4 regions of the Ruegeria sp. YKSF57 genome follow, and region 1 is predicted to be linked to each of the others. Evidence: riboswitches for the same ligand, from Rfam matches in the RefSeq annotation. Region 1 holds a riboswitch; each other region holds the start of a gene.
What was found. Region 1 has a riboswitch for cobalamin ahead of AC2FLX_RS12825 (DUF1636 family protein). Riboswitches for the same ligand answer to the same signal wherever they lie in the genome.

Region 2: linked by a shared signal. The riboswitch ahead of bluB (5,6-dimethylbenzimidazole synthase) and the one ahead of AC2FLX_RS12825 (DUF1636 family protein) in region 1 are both predicted to bind cobalamin.
Region 3: linked by a shared signal. The riboswitch ahead of AC2FLX_RS13870 (ABC transporter substrate-binding protein) and the one ahead of AC2FLX_RS12825 (DUF1636 family protein) in region 1 are both predicted to bind cobalamin.
Region 4: linked by a shared signal. The riboswitch ahead of AC2FLX_RS17385 (hypothetical protein) and the one ahead of AC2FLX_RS12825 (DUF1636 family protein) in region 1 are both predicted to bind cobalamin.

The regions. Positions count from the first base shown of each region.
Region 1 covers NZ_JBXWQW010000027.1:11,239-15,003, reverse strand. The annotation lists gene cobN (cobaltochelatase subunit CobN) at 1-177, opposite strand, end outside; gene cobW (cobalamin biosynthesis protein CobW) at 193-1,248, opposite strand; gene AC2FLX_RS12825 (DUF1636 family protein) at 1,252-1,635, opposite strand; cobalamin riboswitch at 1,706-1,912, opposite strand; gene AC2FLX_RS12820 (LysR family transcriptional regulator) at 1,984-2,868, opposite strand; gene AC2FLX_RS12815 (NAD(P)-dependent oxidoreductase) at 2,947-3,765, shown strand, end outside.
Region 2 covers NZ_JBXWQW010000021.1:12,525-16,289, reverse strand. The annotation lists gene AC2FLX_RS10525 (hypothetical protein) at 1-303, opposite strand, end outside; gene AC2FLX_RS10520 (carbonic anhydrase) at 454-1,104, shown strand; gene bluB (5,6-dimethylbenzimidazole synthase) at 1,149-1,916, opposite strand; cobalamin riboswitch at 1,961-2,139, opposite strand; gene AC2FLX_RS10510 (aspartate-semialdehyde dehydrogenase) at 2,215-3,237, opposite strand; gene AC2FLX_RS10505 (glycosyltransferase family 4 protein) at 3,350-3,765, opposite strand, start outside.
Region 3 covers NZ_JBXWQW010000030.1:18,432-22,196, reverse strand. The annotation lists gene cphA (cyanophycin synthetase) at 1-316, shown strand, start outside; gene AC2FLX_RS13875 (Mur ligase family protein) at 326-2,062, shown strand; cobalamin riboswitch at 2,105-2,297, shown strand; gene AC2FLX_RS13870 (ABC transporter substrate-binding protein) at 2,447-3,457, shown strand; gene AC2FLX_RS13865 (FecCD family ABC transporter permease) at 3,454-3,765, shown strand, end outside.
Region 4 covers NZ_JBXWQW010000045.1:20,286-24,050, reverse strand. The annotation lists gene AC2FLX_RS17405 (bifunctional 2',3'-cyclic-nucleotide 2'-phosphodiesterase/3'-nucleotidase) at 1-325, shown strand, start outside; RNA gene ffs (signal recognition particle sRNA small type) at 365-463, shown strand; gene AC2FLX_RS17395 (alpha/beta hydrolase family protein) at 492-1,448, opposite strand; gene AC2FLX_RS17390 (TetR/AcrR family transcriptional regulator) at 1,427-2,002, shown strand; cobalamin riboswitch at 2,066-2,271, shown strand; gene AC2FLX_RS17385 (hypothetical protein) at 2,361-2,765, shown strand; gene AC2FLX_RS17380 (protein-tyrosine phosphatase family protein) at 2,803-3,306, opposite strand; gene AC2FLX_RS17375 (DNA polymerase III subunit gamma/tau) at 3,475-3,765, shown strand, end outside.

The DNA of each region.
Region 1 (3,765 bases):
CAGCCGCAATGACGGCATCCGCCCCTCGGCTCCGCCGCCGCGATGCCAGCCCGCCGCGAACGCGCCAAGGTCGCTGTCGGAAAAGGACAGCACCACCAGATCGCCCGGGCTCTGGCCCAGATCGGTCGGTGTTTCGGTCTCTTCCAGACCGTGGCTTTCGCGAAAGACGACATGCATTGGCGTCTCGGTCCCTTATTCGGCGGCCTCGGCCACACCTTCGAGAATACCGCGAATTGCGGCTTCGTTGATGTCGTCATGCTCGGCAATCACTACCAGGCGCGAGCGGCGCTCTTCGCCCGGTTTCCAAGCCCGGTCGTATTGGTGGCGAACACGCGCGCCCACAGCCTGCACCAGCAGACGCATCGGTTTGTCGGATACGGCGGCGTACCCTTTGACGCGCAGGATGTTCAATTCGTTTGCCAGACGTTCGATCCGGGCCATCAGGTCGGCGGGATCGGATTGCTCGGGCAACTCGATCACGACGCTTTCGAAATCATCGTGTTCATGATCGTCCGCCCCGTCGTGGTGCGATGGGCGGGCATCCATGTCATCCTCGGCAGCGGCCTCCAGCCCCAGGATAACGCGCACGTCCACGGCCCCTTCGGCGACCTCGACCACCGGCAGCGGGCGCGGGGCCTCGGCAGCGATGATTTCCCTGGCCTTCGCAACGCCGTCGGGTCCGGCCAGGTCGGGCTTGGTCAGCAGGATGATATCGGCGCAGGAAATCTGGTCTTCGAACACCTCTGACAGCGGCGTTTCGTGGTCGATGGACTCGTCCGCCATGCGCTGGGCGTCCACCGCTTCGACGTTCGGCGCGAAGCGACCAGCGGCCACCGCCTCGGCATCGGCCAGCGCAATCACACCGTCCACGGTGATCTTCGACCGGATGTCGGGCCAGTCGAACGCCTTGAGCAACGGTTTCGGCAGCGCCAGACCCGAGGTTTCGATCAGGATGTGATCGGGGCGCGGCTCCAGCGCCATCAGCGCCTCGATGGTGGGGATGAAATCGTCGGCCACGGTGCAGCAGATACAGCCATTGGCAAGCTCCATGATGTTTTCCGCCGGGCAATCCGGAATGGCGCAACTTTTCAGGATCTCACCATCGACGCCCACATCGCCGAATTCGTTGACCACCACGGCCAACCGCTTGCCCTGTGGGTTCTGCATCAGGTGGCGGATCAGCGTGGTCTTGCCCGAGCCCAGAAAGCCGGTAATCACGGTGACGGGAAGTTTTTCAAGGGTGCTCATGGCTCAGGCTCCAATCGGGGGAATGCGGGCGGCGCAGTTCTTGCGGAAATGTTCGGGGCGGTCGCGCCACTTTACCAGCCCGTCCTCGGTGGCCAGGTATTTGGTCGCGCCTTCGACGATGATCGCGACATCGTCTGTTTCGCTCAGGTTCTCATAGACGAAGGTCCAGCGCGACGGCCCGCCACGCAGCACGATCGAACAGCCCTGATCGCAGTTCGACAGACACTCGACCGGTTTCAGCAGAACGCCATCGGGCAGTTCGACCTCGGTCAGCGCCTTGTGCAACAGCGCGCCCGGGCGCTGGGCGTCATCCTCGATGGGCAGACCCCGGCGGCAGGTGGTGCAGACCAGCAGTTCGACTGGTGCAGGCTCGGTCACGTCTCTCATCCCCCCATTCAGGTTTCGGGGAACGGGGTTTCATGCGGGCCACGGCCCGACACCGGAACACCCCGTCCGGTCTGGTCTTCGGGCGCTGGCAGGTCTCCCGGCTTACGGATGTCAGGGCTTGTCCCTGTCGGGTGTCCCGCCTTCCCGGCCTGTCGGCCAGTGGCATTTGGGCACCCTCTCCGGTCACGGTCGCGGGGGCGGCTGCGTTTGACGGTGAACCGCTGACGCATTCCCTTTTCATCTGCTCGCGCAGACACCAACAGCGCGGACATGCGGCAAGGGCAGGGGACTTGTCAAGCGCGGCGTCAGGCTTGTGAACCGTCAGGGTGAAAAAGCGACCCGCCATCGTTAACCAGCGGCATCGCCAGCCAACCTGTCCCGCAGCCATGCCTCGAAAAGGCGTGCTGAACCGGAAACCGATGTCGCCGCGTCGGATCGGATCAGGTAATGCGACTGCCCAAAGGGAATCGGTGGCCCGGCAATTTGCAGCGGTGCGCCCTGGGATATGGCATTGCGCGCAAAACGGCCGAGGATGGTGGCGTAACCCGCCCCTCCCATCACCAGTTGCAACGCCGCGACCGTGGTATCGACGGCGTGCCGGGTTGCCGATGGGTCGTGGTCAAGCCCATGCGCCTCAAGGTAGCGCGCCCAGTTGTCCTCGTAGCCGAGAATGTGGATCAACGGCCCGCTGTGCATCTGCCGGATGGTGGGAACGGGGTCACCGGCACGGCAGACCGGAACGATGGTTTCCTCGCTCAACTTCTCGGCCATGACGCCCGGCCAATCGCCATATCCCAACCGGATCTCGATATCGACATCTGCAGGGGCGACGCTGTCATTCCAGATATGCGACACCAGCCGCACAGGGATTTCCGGATATTGCGCGCTGAAATCAGGCAATTCCGCCGCGATCCAATAGGTGGCGGTCGAAATTGCTGCCCGTATTGTCAGGCTTTGGCGGGTGGCCGGACCAAACAGGCTGTTGGTGCTGAGCGCGATATCCGACAGCGCCCGCCGCACGGTCAGCGCATAGGATTGGCCAAGTTCGGTCAATTCGATCCGACGCGCGGCGCGCAGAAACAGTTTTTCGCCCAAATCCTCTTCCAGCGAGCGGATATGCAGCGACACTGCCGTCTGGGTCAGCCCAAGTTCTTTCGCCGCCGTGGTAAAGTTCAGATGGCGTGCCGCCGCCTCAAACGTTCGCAACCAGGCCGGATTTGGAAGGCGGTCCATTTATCACCAAAATTTTTTGACCATTGCGATCATTATTATTCGTTTCTCTTGGCGGTTTCAAAGCTTCATATTCACCGCATGAATCGTATACGCGGGCATACGCCCGCCGGGGAGGACAAATCCATGAAAGTTGGTTTCATCGGTCTGGGCAATGTGGGCCACAAACTGTCAGGCTCGCTCTTGCGGAACGGAATTGATCTGACGGTGCATGACCTGAATGAAAATCTGGTCGACATGTTCGTCGAGCGTGGCGCCAAACGCGCGGACGGTCCGGCACAGCTGATGCGCGAATGTGACGCCGTCATCACCTGCCTGCCATCGCCTGCGGCCTCGGACGCGGTGATGCAACAGATGCTGCCCGAAGTGAAGCCGGGCAAGATCTGGATGGAGATGTCGACCACCGACGAGGCCGAGGTCAAAAGGCTCGGCGCCATGGTGATCGAGCGCGGCGGTGCCGCGGTGGACTGCCCGGTTTCGGGCGGCTGCCATCGGGCGGATACCGGCAACATCTCGATTTTCGCGGGCTGCGACCGCGCGACGTTCGAACGTATCCTGCCCTTCCTCACCACGATGGGCCGCCGCATCCTGCACACTGGCGACCTCGGGTCGGCTTCGGTTCTGAAGGTTCTCACCAATTATCTGGCGACAGCAAACCTTGTGACCTGTTGCGAAGCATTGGTTGTTGCCAAGGCTGCGGGCATGGATCTGAACACCGCCTATGAGGCGATGAAAATCTCGTCCGGCACCTCGTTCGTGCATGAAACCGAAAGCCAGGTGATCCTGAACGGTTCGCGCGATATTTCCTTCACAATGGATCTGGTGAAAAAGGACATCGGCCTGTTCCAGGAAGTTGCGGATCGCGCCAACGTGCCGTTGGAGATCAACCCGGTTCTGATC
Region 2 (3,765 bases), on a different contig from region 1:
GACGTGGTCTCCGGCATCCACGGCGTCTGACACATCTCCCGCCACGCGGGTCAGCGCCGTCATGCCGACCTGTTCGGCAATCGCCACCAGCGAGCGTGCGGCCTTGCGCAGACCCAGCCAATCCCGTTGTCGCCACATGAGTTCGCATCGCGACAGCCGCAGGGCCAGCTCTTCGATGGCGCGGCATACCACATCCTCGGCGCCCGAATCGCCCAGCTGATCGTAAAGATTTCCCAGAGGGTCCGGATCCAGTCGCACGGTTTCCCTCTGAACGAGTGTGATCACTTTCTCCACCACGTTCACCCCAATAAAGTCGCACCCCCACGGCACGGTCGCATCCTCGCGCCACAGTGGTTGGCAAAAGGTTTCGGCAAAAGTGGATAATGTCTCGAATTTTGTTTCAATTCGGATTAGATCACGCTGCAGCACAGAAAACCTTGGGGATTTACTGGAATGGACTTCGCTAAACCTCTGCCGAATTATCTGGTCAAGCGCTACCATGGCTGGAAAGCCACGACCTATGCCGAGAACGAGGCCTGGTACCGCACATTGGCCAACGAAGGGCAGCATCCGCGCGCCATGGTGATCTCCTGCTGCGACAGCCGGGTGCACGTCACATCTATCTTCGGCGCCGATCAGGGCGAATTCTTTATCCACCGCAACATTGCCAATCTGGTACCGCCCTATGCGCCCGATGGCGATCACCACGGCACCAGCGCGGCCATCGAATATGCGGTCACCGCGCTGAAGGTCGCGCATCTGATCGTGCTGGGCCATTCGCAATGCGGTGGCGTTCAGGGCTGTATCGACATGTGCAAGGGGCAGGCGCCACAGCTTGAGGCCAAGGAAAGCTTCGTCGGGCGCTGGATGGATATCCTGAAACCGAAATACGATCTGGTTGCCGATCTCAAGGACAACATCGAACAGGCCCGCCAGTTCGAGAAACAGGCCGTGGTGGCCTCGCTGGAAAACCTGATGACCTTCCCGTTCGTCGCCTCCGCCGTCGAGGCCAAAAGCCTCAGCATTCACGGCCTGTGGACCGACATCGGCGCAGGCGGATTGCAGAGCTATGATCCTGCGAAAGGAAAGTTCGAACCGGTCTGAGTGACCCGGGCGCCGACCTTCGGCGCCCGAACCGCTTCTGGAAATCAGCCCAGCCGCCGCGACAGGAACGTTCCGTCTGCGATTGATGCCTGGTCCGCGCGCAAGCGCCCGGTCAGCTTTGCATCACCGCCGGTTTGCCCCCATTGACCAAAGTGCACGTGGTCGGTGATCGCGCGGCGCGGCAGCCAACCGGCCTTTTCAAGTTCCGGCCTGTCGTGAAAACCACGGACCAGCCCGACACAAAGATATGCGACGGGTACAACCTCGGCAGGCAGGTTCAGCACCTCTTTCAGCGCGCCATTGTCAAGGATCGACACCCAGCCCACCCCCAGCCCCTCGGCTCGTGCCGCCAGCCAGAAATTCTGTACCGCACAGACCGACGAGAACATGTCCATCACCGGTATATGAGTGCGACCGATCACCACCGGCCCGGAGCGGCTGCGGTCGCAAGTGATGCAGATGTTGATCGGCGCCTCGAGGATACCTTCCAGCTTGAGCTTGCGATAAGTGTCGCGCTGCTCGACCGGGAACATCAGCGCGGCCTCAGCATGGGCCTTGGCAAACAGCTCATGCACCTGCCGGCGCATATCACGGTCCTGCAGGATCAGGAAATCCCACGGCTGCATGAATCCCACCGATGGCGCGTGATGCGCCGCCAAAAGGACACGGCTCAACCGGTCTTCGGGTATCGCGTCCGGCAGGAAATCCCCGCGAGTGTCGCGGCGGTTGAGGATAGTTCGATAAACCGCTTCGCGGCTCGCCTTGTCAAAGGCGTCGGGCGCCATCAGCGCCGGTTCGGTGGTAATGGCCATCGGAGTCCCCTTGGATGGTCCCGCGCCGCCCGCCGTCCACGCAGGCTGCGCCATCCCTTCCGGCCGGTCTTCTGACTCGGGATCTTCCCGCGCGAACCCCTTCCCGGCCAAGGCCAGTGGTTCATGTCCGCACAGTCCCCCTTACAGCGTTGGGCACGTCGCGGGTTTGCACCGCGTTCCCGATTCTCCCGCACGGGCGGGCACCGAAAGGTGGCCGGACATTACTCGGTCACGCAGGCAGGTCAACGAAAAAGGGGCACGGTTTACGCGCCCCTGACATTCCCAATCCGAAGGAGCTTCACCCCTTCTTCAGAACTTCCCGTCCCAGCAGCTCGGCGATCTGCACCGCGTTCAGCGCCGCGCCCTTGCGCAGGTTGTCGCTGACGCACCACAGGTTGATGCCGTTCTCGATGGTCGAATCCTGGCGAATGCGGCTGATGAAGGTGGCGAAATCGCCGACGCATTCCACCGGGGTGACATAGCCACCGGCCTCGCGCTTGTCGATCACCATGATGCCGGGTGCCTCGCGCAGGATATCGCGCGCCTCGTCTTCGTCCAGGAACTCCTCGAACTCGATGTTCACCGCCTCGGAATGGCCGACAAAGACCGGAACGCGGACGCAGGTCGCGGTAACCTTGATCTTGGGGTCGACGATTTTCTTGGTTTCGGCGACCATCTTCCACTCTTCCTTGGTCGAGCCATCCTCCATGAAGACGTCGATATGCGGAATGACGTTGAAGGCGATCTGCTTCTGGAACTTCTTCGGCTCGACCTCGGTGATCGGGTTGTAGACGGCCTTGGTCTGATCCCACAGCTCGTCCATGCCTTCCTTGCCCGCTCCCGACACCGACTGATAGGTCGACACCACGACGCGCTTGATCCTGGCACGGTCATGCAGCGGTTTCAGCGCAACCACCATCTGCGCGGTCGAGCAGTTGGGGTTCGCGATGATATTCTTCTTGGAATAGTCGTGGATCGCCTGCGGGTTCACTTCCGGCACGATCAGCGGAATGTCCGGGTCATAGCGATAGAGCGACGAGTTGTCGATCACGACACAGCCCGCCGCTGCCGCCTTGGGCGCGTAATCCTTGGTCGCGGCCGAACCCACGGCAAACAGCGCCATGTCCCAGCCGGTAAAGTCAAAGGTGGCCAAGTCCTGGGTCTTGATCGTCTTGTCGCCAAAGCTGACTTCGGTGCCCAGCGAACGACGGCTTGCCAAAGCGGCAATTTCGTCCACGGGGAACTGGCGCTCGGCCAGGATGTTCAGCATTTCGCGGCCCACGTTGCCCGTGGCGCCGACGACGACGACGCGATAGCCCATGTCTTGTCTCCTGAGTTAAGGACGCGCGTTCATAGCACCCTTTGTCGCAGAAGAAAGGGGGCAGGCGGCGTATTTGCGTCCCTGACGTCAATTTGAGGCGTGGCGCTGTGTCTCAGCCCCCGGCCAGAAGGCCCTCATAGACCTCGACCAGCGCATTTGCTTCGCCTTCGATATCAAAATGCGTCTCTACATGGGTGCGGGCCGCCACTCCGGACCGGGCCAGAGAATCGCGGTCCGCCAGCATCTCCGCCGCCGCGCCGGCCAGCGCCTGGATGTTGTTCGGGGCCACGACGCGGCCCAGCGACGGGTCGGTCACGATTTCGGAAAACGCGCCCACATCGGTGGCCACCACCGGCACACCGCAGGCCATCGCCTCCAGCGGGGTCAGGCCGAACCCTTCCCATCGCTGGGGGGCGATGAACAGGTCCAGCACCTGATACCATTCCGCGATCCGGTCCACGGTGACCTCGGGCTTGAACAGGATGCGGTGGGCCAGCCCGGCGTCTGCGACCTTCTGTTTCAGATCGT
Region 3 (3,765 bases), on a different contig from region 1:
ATCGGGCCTGATGTCGGGCGGAGTTGCCGAGGAGGCGATCAGCGTCATTCCCGACGAGGTCGAGGCGATCAACGCGGCGCTGGACATGGCGGCGCCGGGCGACGTGCTGGTGATCTTTGGTGATGACACGGCGCGGTGCTGGAAGCAGATCATCTATTTCAATTCGGATGAGGATGCCGAGTCTGCCGAGGCGAGTGCGGCGGCGCCTGCACCCGTTCCCGGCGCGTTCGAGGAGCTGTTTGACAGCGATCAGGCGCTGATCCGGGATGAACGCGGCGTGCGGCTGCCGCGGGATGTTGGTGAGGACTCCGACTGAGGGGGCGACATGGACAGGATAGAGGCGCTTGAAACCGCGCTGACCATCACCTGCGCGCAAAGCGATCTGTTTCGTGTGGACGACGCGCGCCGGCTGACCGGGCCGGGCCTGTTGTGGGACAGTCCGGGGGCGGTTGTCGATGTGTTTTTCGACGGTGATCTGGCGCAGCGTGTCACCGGCTTGTGGCAGGTGCATGCGCGCCGCGTGCTGGATGCGCTGGGCTGGCAGGATGAGGCGCTGGCGTGGCGGGCGTTCACCGGCGGCGTGAACCTGGCGATTTCCGCACCGATGGATCAGCTGTATTCGGCGGTTTTTGCGGCCCAGACCGCCTGGCATTTCTGTGCGGCGGAGTTGGCGGGGGCGGCGTCGGGCAATTTCGAGGCGATGGTTGCCGACCTCAGGGGCGTCATGGAGCGTGAGGCCAACCCGGCCCTGATCGCGCTGATCAAGGCGGCGGAGAAGCACGGCGTCGATATCCTGTGCGACGATGACGAGATCTCGCTGGGTCACGGCGCCGGCAGCCGGACATGGGCCTGGGATGCGTTGCCCTCGCCCGACGCGGTGGATTGGGGCGCGTTGCACAACATTCCCGTCGCTTTCATCACCGGCACCAACGGCAAGACCACGACGACCCGTCTGCTGGAGGCGATTGCCCGTACGTCGGGCCAGGTGGCGGGGCTGACCTCGACCGAGTTCGTGCGGGTGGGGGACGATATCCTGGACCGGGGCGACTATTCCGGGCCGGGCGGTGCACGGATGCTGTTGCGGGACCGTCGGCTTGAGATCGCCTGTCTTGAGGTGGCGCGCGGCGGCATCCTGCGCCGGGGGCTGCCGACCCGCGCGGCCTCGGCCGCGGTGGTGACGAATGTGGCCAACGATCATCTGGGCCAGTACGGCGTCAACACGGTGCCGGAACTGGCGCAGGCGAAGTTTGCCGTGCGCCGCGCGTTGAAGAAGGGCGGTGTTCTGGTCCTGAACGCGGATGATCCCTTTGTGCGGGACGAGGCGGAAACCACGCCGGGTGTGATCTGGTGGTTCTCGCTGGACCCGGAAAACGATCTTATCCGCCGCGCCCGCGAGCGGGGAGAGTGCTGTTCGTTCCTGCGTGGAGAAGAGATCGTGTTCTTCGATGGGCAGGCCGAGCAGGTCATTCAATCGGTTCGCGATGTGCCGCTGACCATGGGGGGTGCGGCGCGCTATAACATCCTGAACGCGATGGCGGCGCTGTGCCTTGCGCGTGCGATGGAGATCCCGGTTGAGGCCATTCGCGCCGGGCTGGCCGGGTTCAGGCCCGATGCCCGTGACAATCCGGGCCGGTGCAACGAGTTCGCCTTTAACGGCGCGCGGGTGTTTGTCGATTTTGCCCACAATCCACATTCGATTGCGGCCGTGTGCGAGGCGCTGGGCGGGCTGTCGGCAAAGCGGCGCTTCATCGTGCTGAGCCATGCGGGCGATCGGTCGGACCAGGATATCCGGGAGGTCACCAGAACGGCGCTGGGGTTTCAACCGGATGTGGTGGTCGCTGCCGAGTTGGAAGGGTATCTGCGGGGGCGTGAGCTGGGCGAGATTCCGGCGCTGATCCGGCAGACCGCCACGGAATGCGGGCTGCGGGAGGATCAGGTTCTGCGCGCGGCCTCGCCGGTCGAGGCCAGCAGGATGATCCTGGATCGGGTCGAGCCCGGTGATCTGGCGCTGTTGCTGGTTCTGTCAGAGCGCGATGCGGTGCTGAACCTTTTGCAGAGCTAGCCCGGGCGCGCGCAGAATTTTCTTGCCGCACCGTAAGGATTGCACTAAGCGCGCGGTACCGGTCCCGCAAGGGCTAAGAGGGAATCCGAGGTGCCGCGCGGCATCAACCGGAACTGCCCCCGCAACTGTAGGCGGCGAGCGCTGTCCGTTCGTGTCACTGGGCCTTTCAGGTCTGGGAAGACAGGACAGGCGACGACCCGTCAGTCAGGAGACCTGCCGGTAAAAACCGAAACACACCGGACGGGGTTGTCCGGGGAGGTTGCCAAAGGATCCTGCCGGGGGCCGTGCGCCGCCCTGCACCGACAGAAGACGAAATGCGTCTGTCGCTTTGGTCAATGCCCTTTCACCCGTTCTCCGGTCATTGACATATGGAGATCGATCATCATGGTTTTGCGTACCGGCCTTGTGGGCCTTTCCCTGTCTCTGTCGGCGGCAAGTGTGGCCGCCAGCGAAAGTTTTCCGCTGACCATCGAAAACTGCGGCCATTCGGTGACGTTCGAGGCGCCAGTGGCGTCGGCGGTCACGGTCGGTCAGGCCGCGACCGAGGTGCTTTATGCGCTGGGGCTGGGCGAGCAGGTTCTGGGAACCTCGGTCTGGTTCAACGAGGTTCTGCCCGAGTTTGCCGAGGTGAACGCCAAGGTGGAGCGTCTGGCCGACAACGACCCCAGCTTTGAAAGCGTGGTTGCCAGGCGGCCCGGTCTGGTGGCGGCGCAATATGAATGGCATGTCGGCCCCGAAGGCATCGTTGCCACGCGAGAACAGTTTCGCGAACTGGGCATTCCGACCTATGTGATGCCTGCCGATTGCGTCGGCAAGGACAACTCGGTCGGCAGCGACGGGACGCGGATCGAGATGTTCTCGACCGATACGCTGTATCAGGGGATCGAGGAACTGGCCGCTGTCTTTGGGGCGTCCGAGAAGGGTGCGGAACTGGTGGCGGACTACAGGGCGCGCGAGGCCGCAGCCATTGCCAGGGCGAAGGCGGTGGAACTTGACGACGTGTCCGCCGTGTTCTGGTTCTCGTCCCCGGAGATGGAAAGCGATCCGTTCGTGGCCGGGCAGAAAGGCGCGCCGGGATATATGATGAACGCGCTGGGCATCCGCAACGTCATCGAAACGGATGAGGAATGGCCGACGGTGGGCTGGGAAACCATTGCCAAGGCCAATCCGACTGTCATCGTGATCGCCAAGATGGACCGTCGCCGCTTTGCCGCCGATGACTATGAGAAAAAGCTGGAGTTTCTGCGCAACGACCCGGTGGCCAGCCGGATGGATGCGGTCAGGAACGACCGCATCGTCATCATGGACGCGCAGGCCATGGATGCCACCATACGCGCAATTCCGGCGCTGGAGGATCTGGCCGAGGAGTTGAGCAGCGGCGGTAACAGCCAGTGAGCGAGATCGCCGCAATCGCCCGGCATGTACTGGGGGCCGTGTGCCTTGCCGTGCCGGTGCTGGTTGCGGCGGTTCTGGCGGGCGCGATGATCGGGGAAACCGCGCTTGCGCCCGAGCTTGTGTTTTCAGTGCTGGCCAACAAGCTGGCCGGGGCGGGTCTGGCCGTCGATCCGATCGATCAGGGGATCGTGTGGAGTTACCGGTTGCCACGGGCGCTGGTCGCCGCGGCCTGCGGCGCGGGACTGGCCGTGGCGGGTGTGGTGCTGCAGGCGCTGCTGCGCAACGCGCTGGCCGATCCGTATATTCTG
Region 4 (3,765 bases), on a different contig from region 1:
GGATCAGCAGCTTTTCGTCGTGGCACTGAATAACTATCGCGCCAATGGGGGGGGGCATTTTTCAGCTTTGGAGAACGCTAAAATCATCAGTATTCCTCGCCTACGCATTCAGCACATCTTGAAGGACTATGTTGAGGGGAGTCTTCCATCTGATCCGCTGCAAGCGACTCCGCATCCGTGGCGTTTCGTCAAGACGCGCAAGACCTCGGTCGTTCTGCAGACCGGTCCCGATGCCTTGCGCTATCTGGATGACCTTTCAGGATACCACCCGGTTGTTCTGGGCATCGATCCCGAAGGTTTCCTGCGGCTACGCCTATCCTTGTGACGGGTTGTCATCGCCAGTCATCTTGCCTATATCGAGCAACGAGAGGTTGGCGCGGGCGAGCGCCTCGCCAACCTGGTCAGGTCCGGAAGGAAGCAGCCACAACGAGTCCCGCTTGGGTCGATGTCCAACCTCTCACTTTCCCACTAATCATCTAGCGTAGACCAACCTAATCGGCGATGAGTGCGGGCCACACAACGGCATTCTTACGCGCAAACGCGCCCAGATGGCCAATTTGCTTCACTCCAAAATCCTGAGGCGTCAATTCACGCCGTCGCGCATCTTGCCCATAAAGTTCGGCCAATCGCCAAACGCATTTGGGCGGGATCACCTGATCGTCCGAAAACGCAATCATATCCACTGATGCGCCACTTCTTTTCCAGTCGGGTTTCGGTAAGGTCGTTCCGGCATCAGGCAGATAGCTTTTTGCGGATATGCACCATTTTCGCCATTGCCAATAGACCGGAGCAGGTAGATCTGCTCCGAACCCAACAAGACGCCCAGGCAAATACCCCAAACTCTTAACCAGCAGCGGAACATGCCCGAACCAAAACATTCTGGCGAGCGCTTGATAAGGCCAAGGGTGATCGCGATGTTGTACCAGCCCTGAACAGACACAGATCATTCTGTCGATTTCTTCGATGCCAGGCTGCAAAGGACCGAGCATCCCGCCAATCGAATGCCCGATGACCCAAAGCTTTGAATTTGGGAACCGACGACGCATTTCCGTCCGAGCCGCGGGCATGTCGACCAATGCCCAATCGGTCATGGATGACTTGGATTTCTTTAGGTTGCCGGTCAAAGAGTGGCCGAAATCCCGGTAATCGTACGTCAGACAAGCAATTCCGCGTTCTAAGGCCAGCCACGATGCGAAATGTCTGTAGTAGTCCCTCGGAACACCGGTCGCCCCATTGAGCACGACCGTAACTTCTGGCTTTTCTTTCGCATGAAAGAGGCGGGCAGACAGTTGGTAGTCGCCCGAGTGAATAAGAAGGTCTTCAGCTGACACCTGGTCCTGCATATTTAACTCCGCGCCCCCTAGACCGGTCGGTCTAGTCCTGATCTCTGGACCAATTGGTCCAGTGCTGTCAATAATCCACGCAAATGACTGAACGTCCTTTGCCAACAAAAGAGCGCCTGATTCGGGCTGCGGCCGACCTTTTCCAGAGGTCGGGCTATCACGGGGTCGGGCTGAACGAAGTTCTTTCCGTGGCTGACGCACCCAAAGGATCGCTGTATCACCATTTCCCGAATGGAAAGGCCGATCTGGCGCTTGCGGCCGCTACTTGGGCGTCCGATGCGATGCTTGGTCTTATTGCCGCGTCATTTGAGCCTGCGGAAGATTTCCAGTCCGGGGCCACAACTCTTTGCAACAAGATAGCGAAACTTTTCGACAAATCAGGTCAGTGGGATACCTGCCCGATTTCCGCTACTTTGTTCGAAGGGCCGGACAACAATATATTCCGCAACCATGCCTATCACTTGTACGAGGGTTGGATAACCGAAGTCGCACATCACGCAAGGCGACTTGGAGTGGCCGAGCCAGAATTCGCGGCAGATACTGTGTTCATACTGCTCCAGGGCGGGTGGCAGTTGGCCCGGGCAAGGCGATCTTCGGAGACCCTAAGAAACGTGCCTTGCCGCTTGAGCAAGATGTCGACGTCTAAACAAATTCAGTAAACCCGCCCGGCGCGACAAAGGTGCTTGAACCGCAGGATTCGTCTTGACCCAAAATTGTGCGCCCGCTAGCGATTAGGCGATGGTTTCCGGCCGCGTTCACGGTTGGAATGAAAAGGGAACACGGTACGGTTCTTCCAGAACCAATTCCGCGACTGCCCCCGCAACTGTAGGCGGCGAGCGAAGCCGAAATGCCACTGGTCCAAGGGCTGGGAAGGTCGGCAAAGCAGCGACCCGCAAGTCAGGAGACCTGCCATCGGAACTGAAACTCGAACTCGGGCGGGGTGTCCGGGACAGGGTCCGATAGCTGCTTGCTGTCCTTCCCGTCCGTTGTCCTCGTCACCAGCGCGGAGGGCGCGACATGATTTGGAAAACCGACAAGCACCTGTTCACGGCAACAGTGTGCCAGAAAACCGGTAAACCCTGCCCGGCATTGGCGCAAATGGGTAAAAAACTGGCACAGGCGATATCTGCGGCAAAGCCATTGACTGCAGATGACTTCGAGATCGACGGAAGCTGCGCACTTGAACATTGTGCCACTGGGTGCGATGCCAGATTCCGCGCCGATCATTCTCGCATTCGAGTATTCTGCGGTGTGAATGACGAGGCGGATAGCGAACGCCTGAACCAGATTGAAGACGCTCTATTGAACTCTTCTCGGACCGTTTTTCCCTCGGGTTGGATCAAGCAGATGCCCTGCGCGTTCCTCGAAGCAGTTCCGCAGGGCAACCGGGCGGCAGAAACCGCCTGCCACGCGCCACTTTGAAAGAACGCCAACGCAAAAAATAGCCCTCAGCCCGGCCTCAGGGCCGGTCTGCCACCATCTGCCCTTTCAGCGCCCAATCCATTTGGGGTTCGGTTTCGACGGCGCAGGGGCGAATGGCGCGTAGCCGTTTCAGCGCATCCGAAGGTCGTTCACCACATTCGACCATCAACCTCAGCGCAGCCATTCCCGATCTTCCGCAACCGCCACGACAGTGGATCAAAATCCGACCACCGCCCGCAAGTGCCTGCCGCGCAGACGCACTGGTCTCGGCCCATTTCGCCTGGACATGACTGGGCGGGATACCAAAATCTTCGATCGGCAAATGGACCCATCGGCAGGCGCGCGCCTGAATATCCAAGCCGAAACTGCGCGCGCCGTCTTGGATCATTTCGACCTCTGTCGTCATCGAAATCACTAGGCCCGGTTTCCAGTCGGCAATGGTGTCGAGGTCAGAAGGATAGTCTCCGCTCCGGCCCGGCATCTGGCAGATAGCCAATGTGCCTCCGCCCACCTGCAGCCCAAATATCACCAGTTGTGACACGATTAGCTCCCACACAACCAACACGCTGAAATCTGCATTCTCCAATCGATGCCTGAGTGTTTTACCCCGGCTTGCAAGCAATCCAAACCAAAATCGGACCTGCTGCTGTGGACGCGGGCATCGCGGCACACTACGCTGCGGTTTTAAGACGAATCCGGCAGAGCAGACATGACCGACACCGCACCCGCACCCTATCAGGTTCTTGCCCGAAAATATCGCCCCGAAACCTTTGCCGATCTGGTCGGTCAGGATTCGATGGTGCGGACACTAAGAAACGCCTTTGAAGCAGACCGGATTGCGCAGGCTTTTATCATGACCGGCATTCGCGGGACGGGTAAAACCACTACCGCACGGATCATCGCCAAGGGCATGAACTGCATCGGGCCGGATGGAAACGGAAAGCCGACAACTGAACCTTGCGGTCAGTGCGAGCATTGCGTTGCGATCATGGAAGGCCGT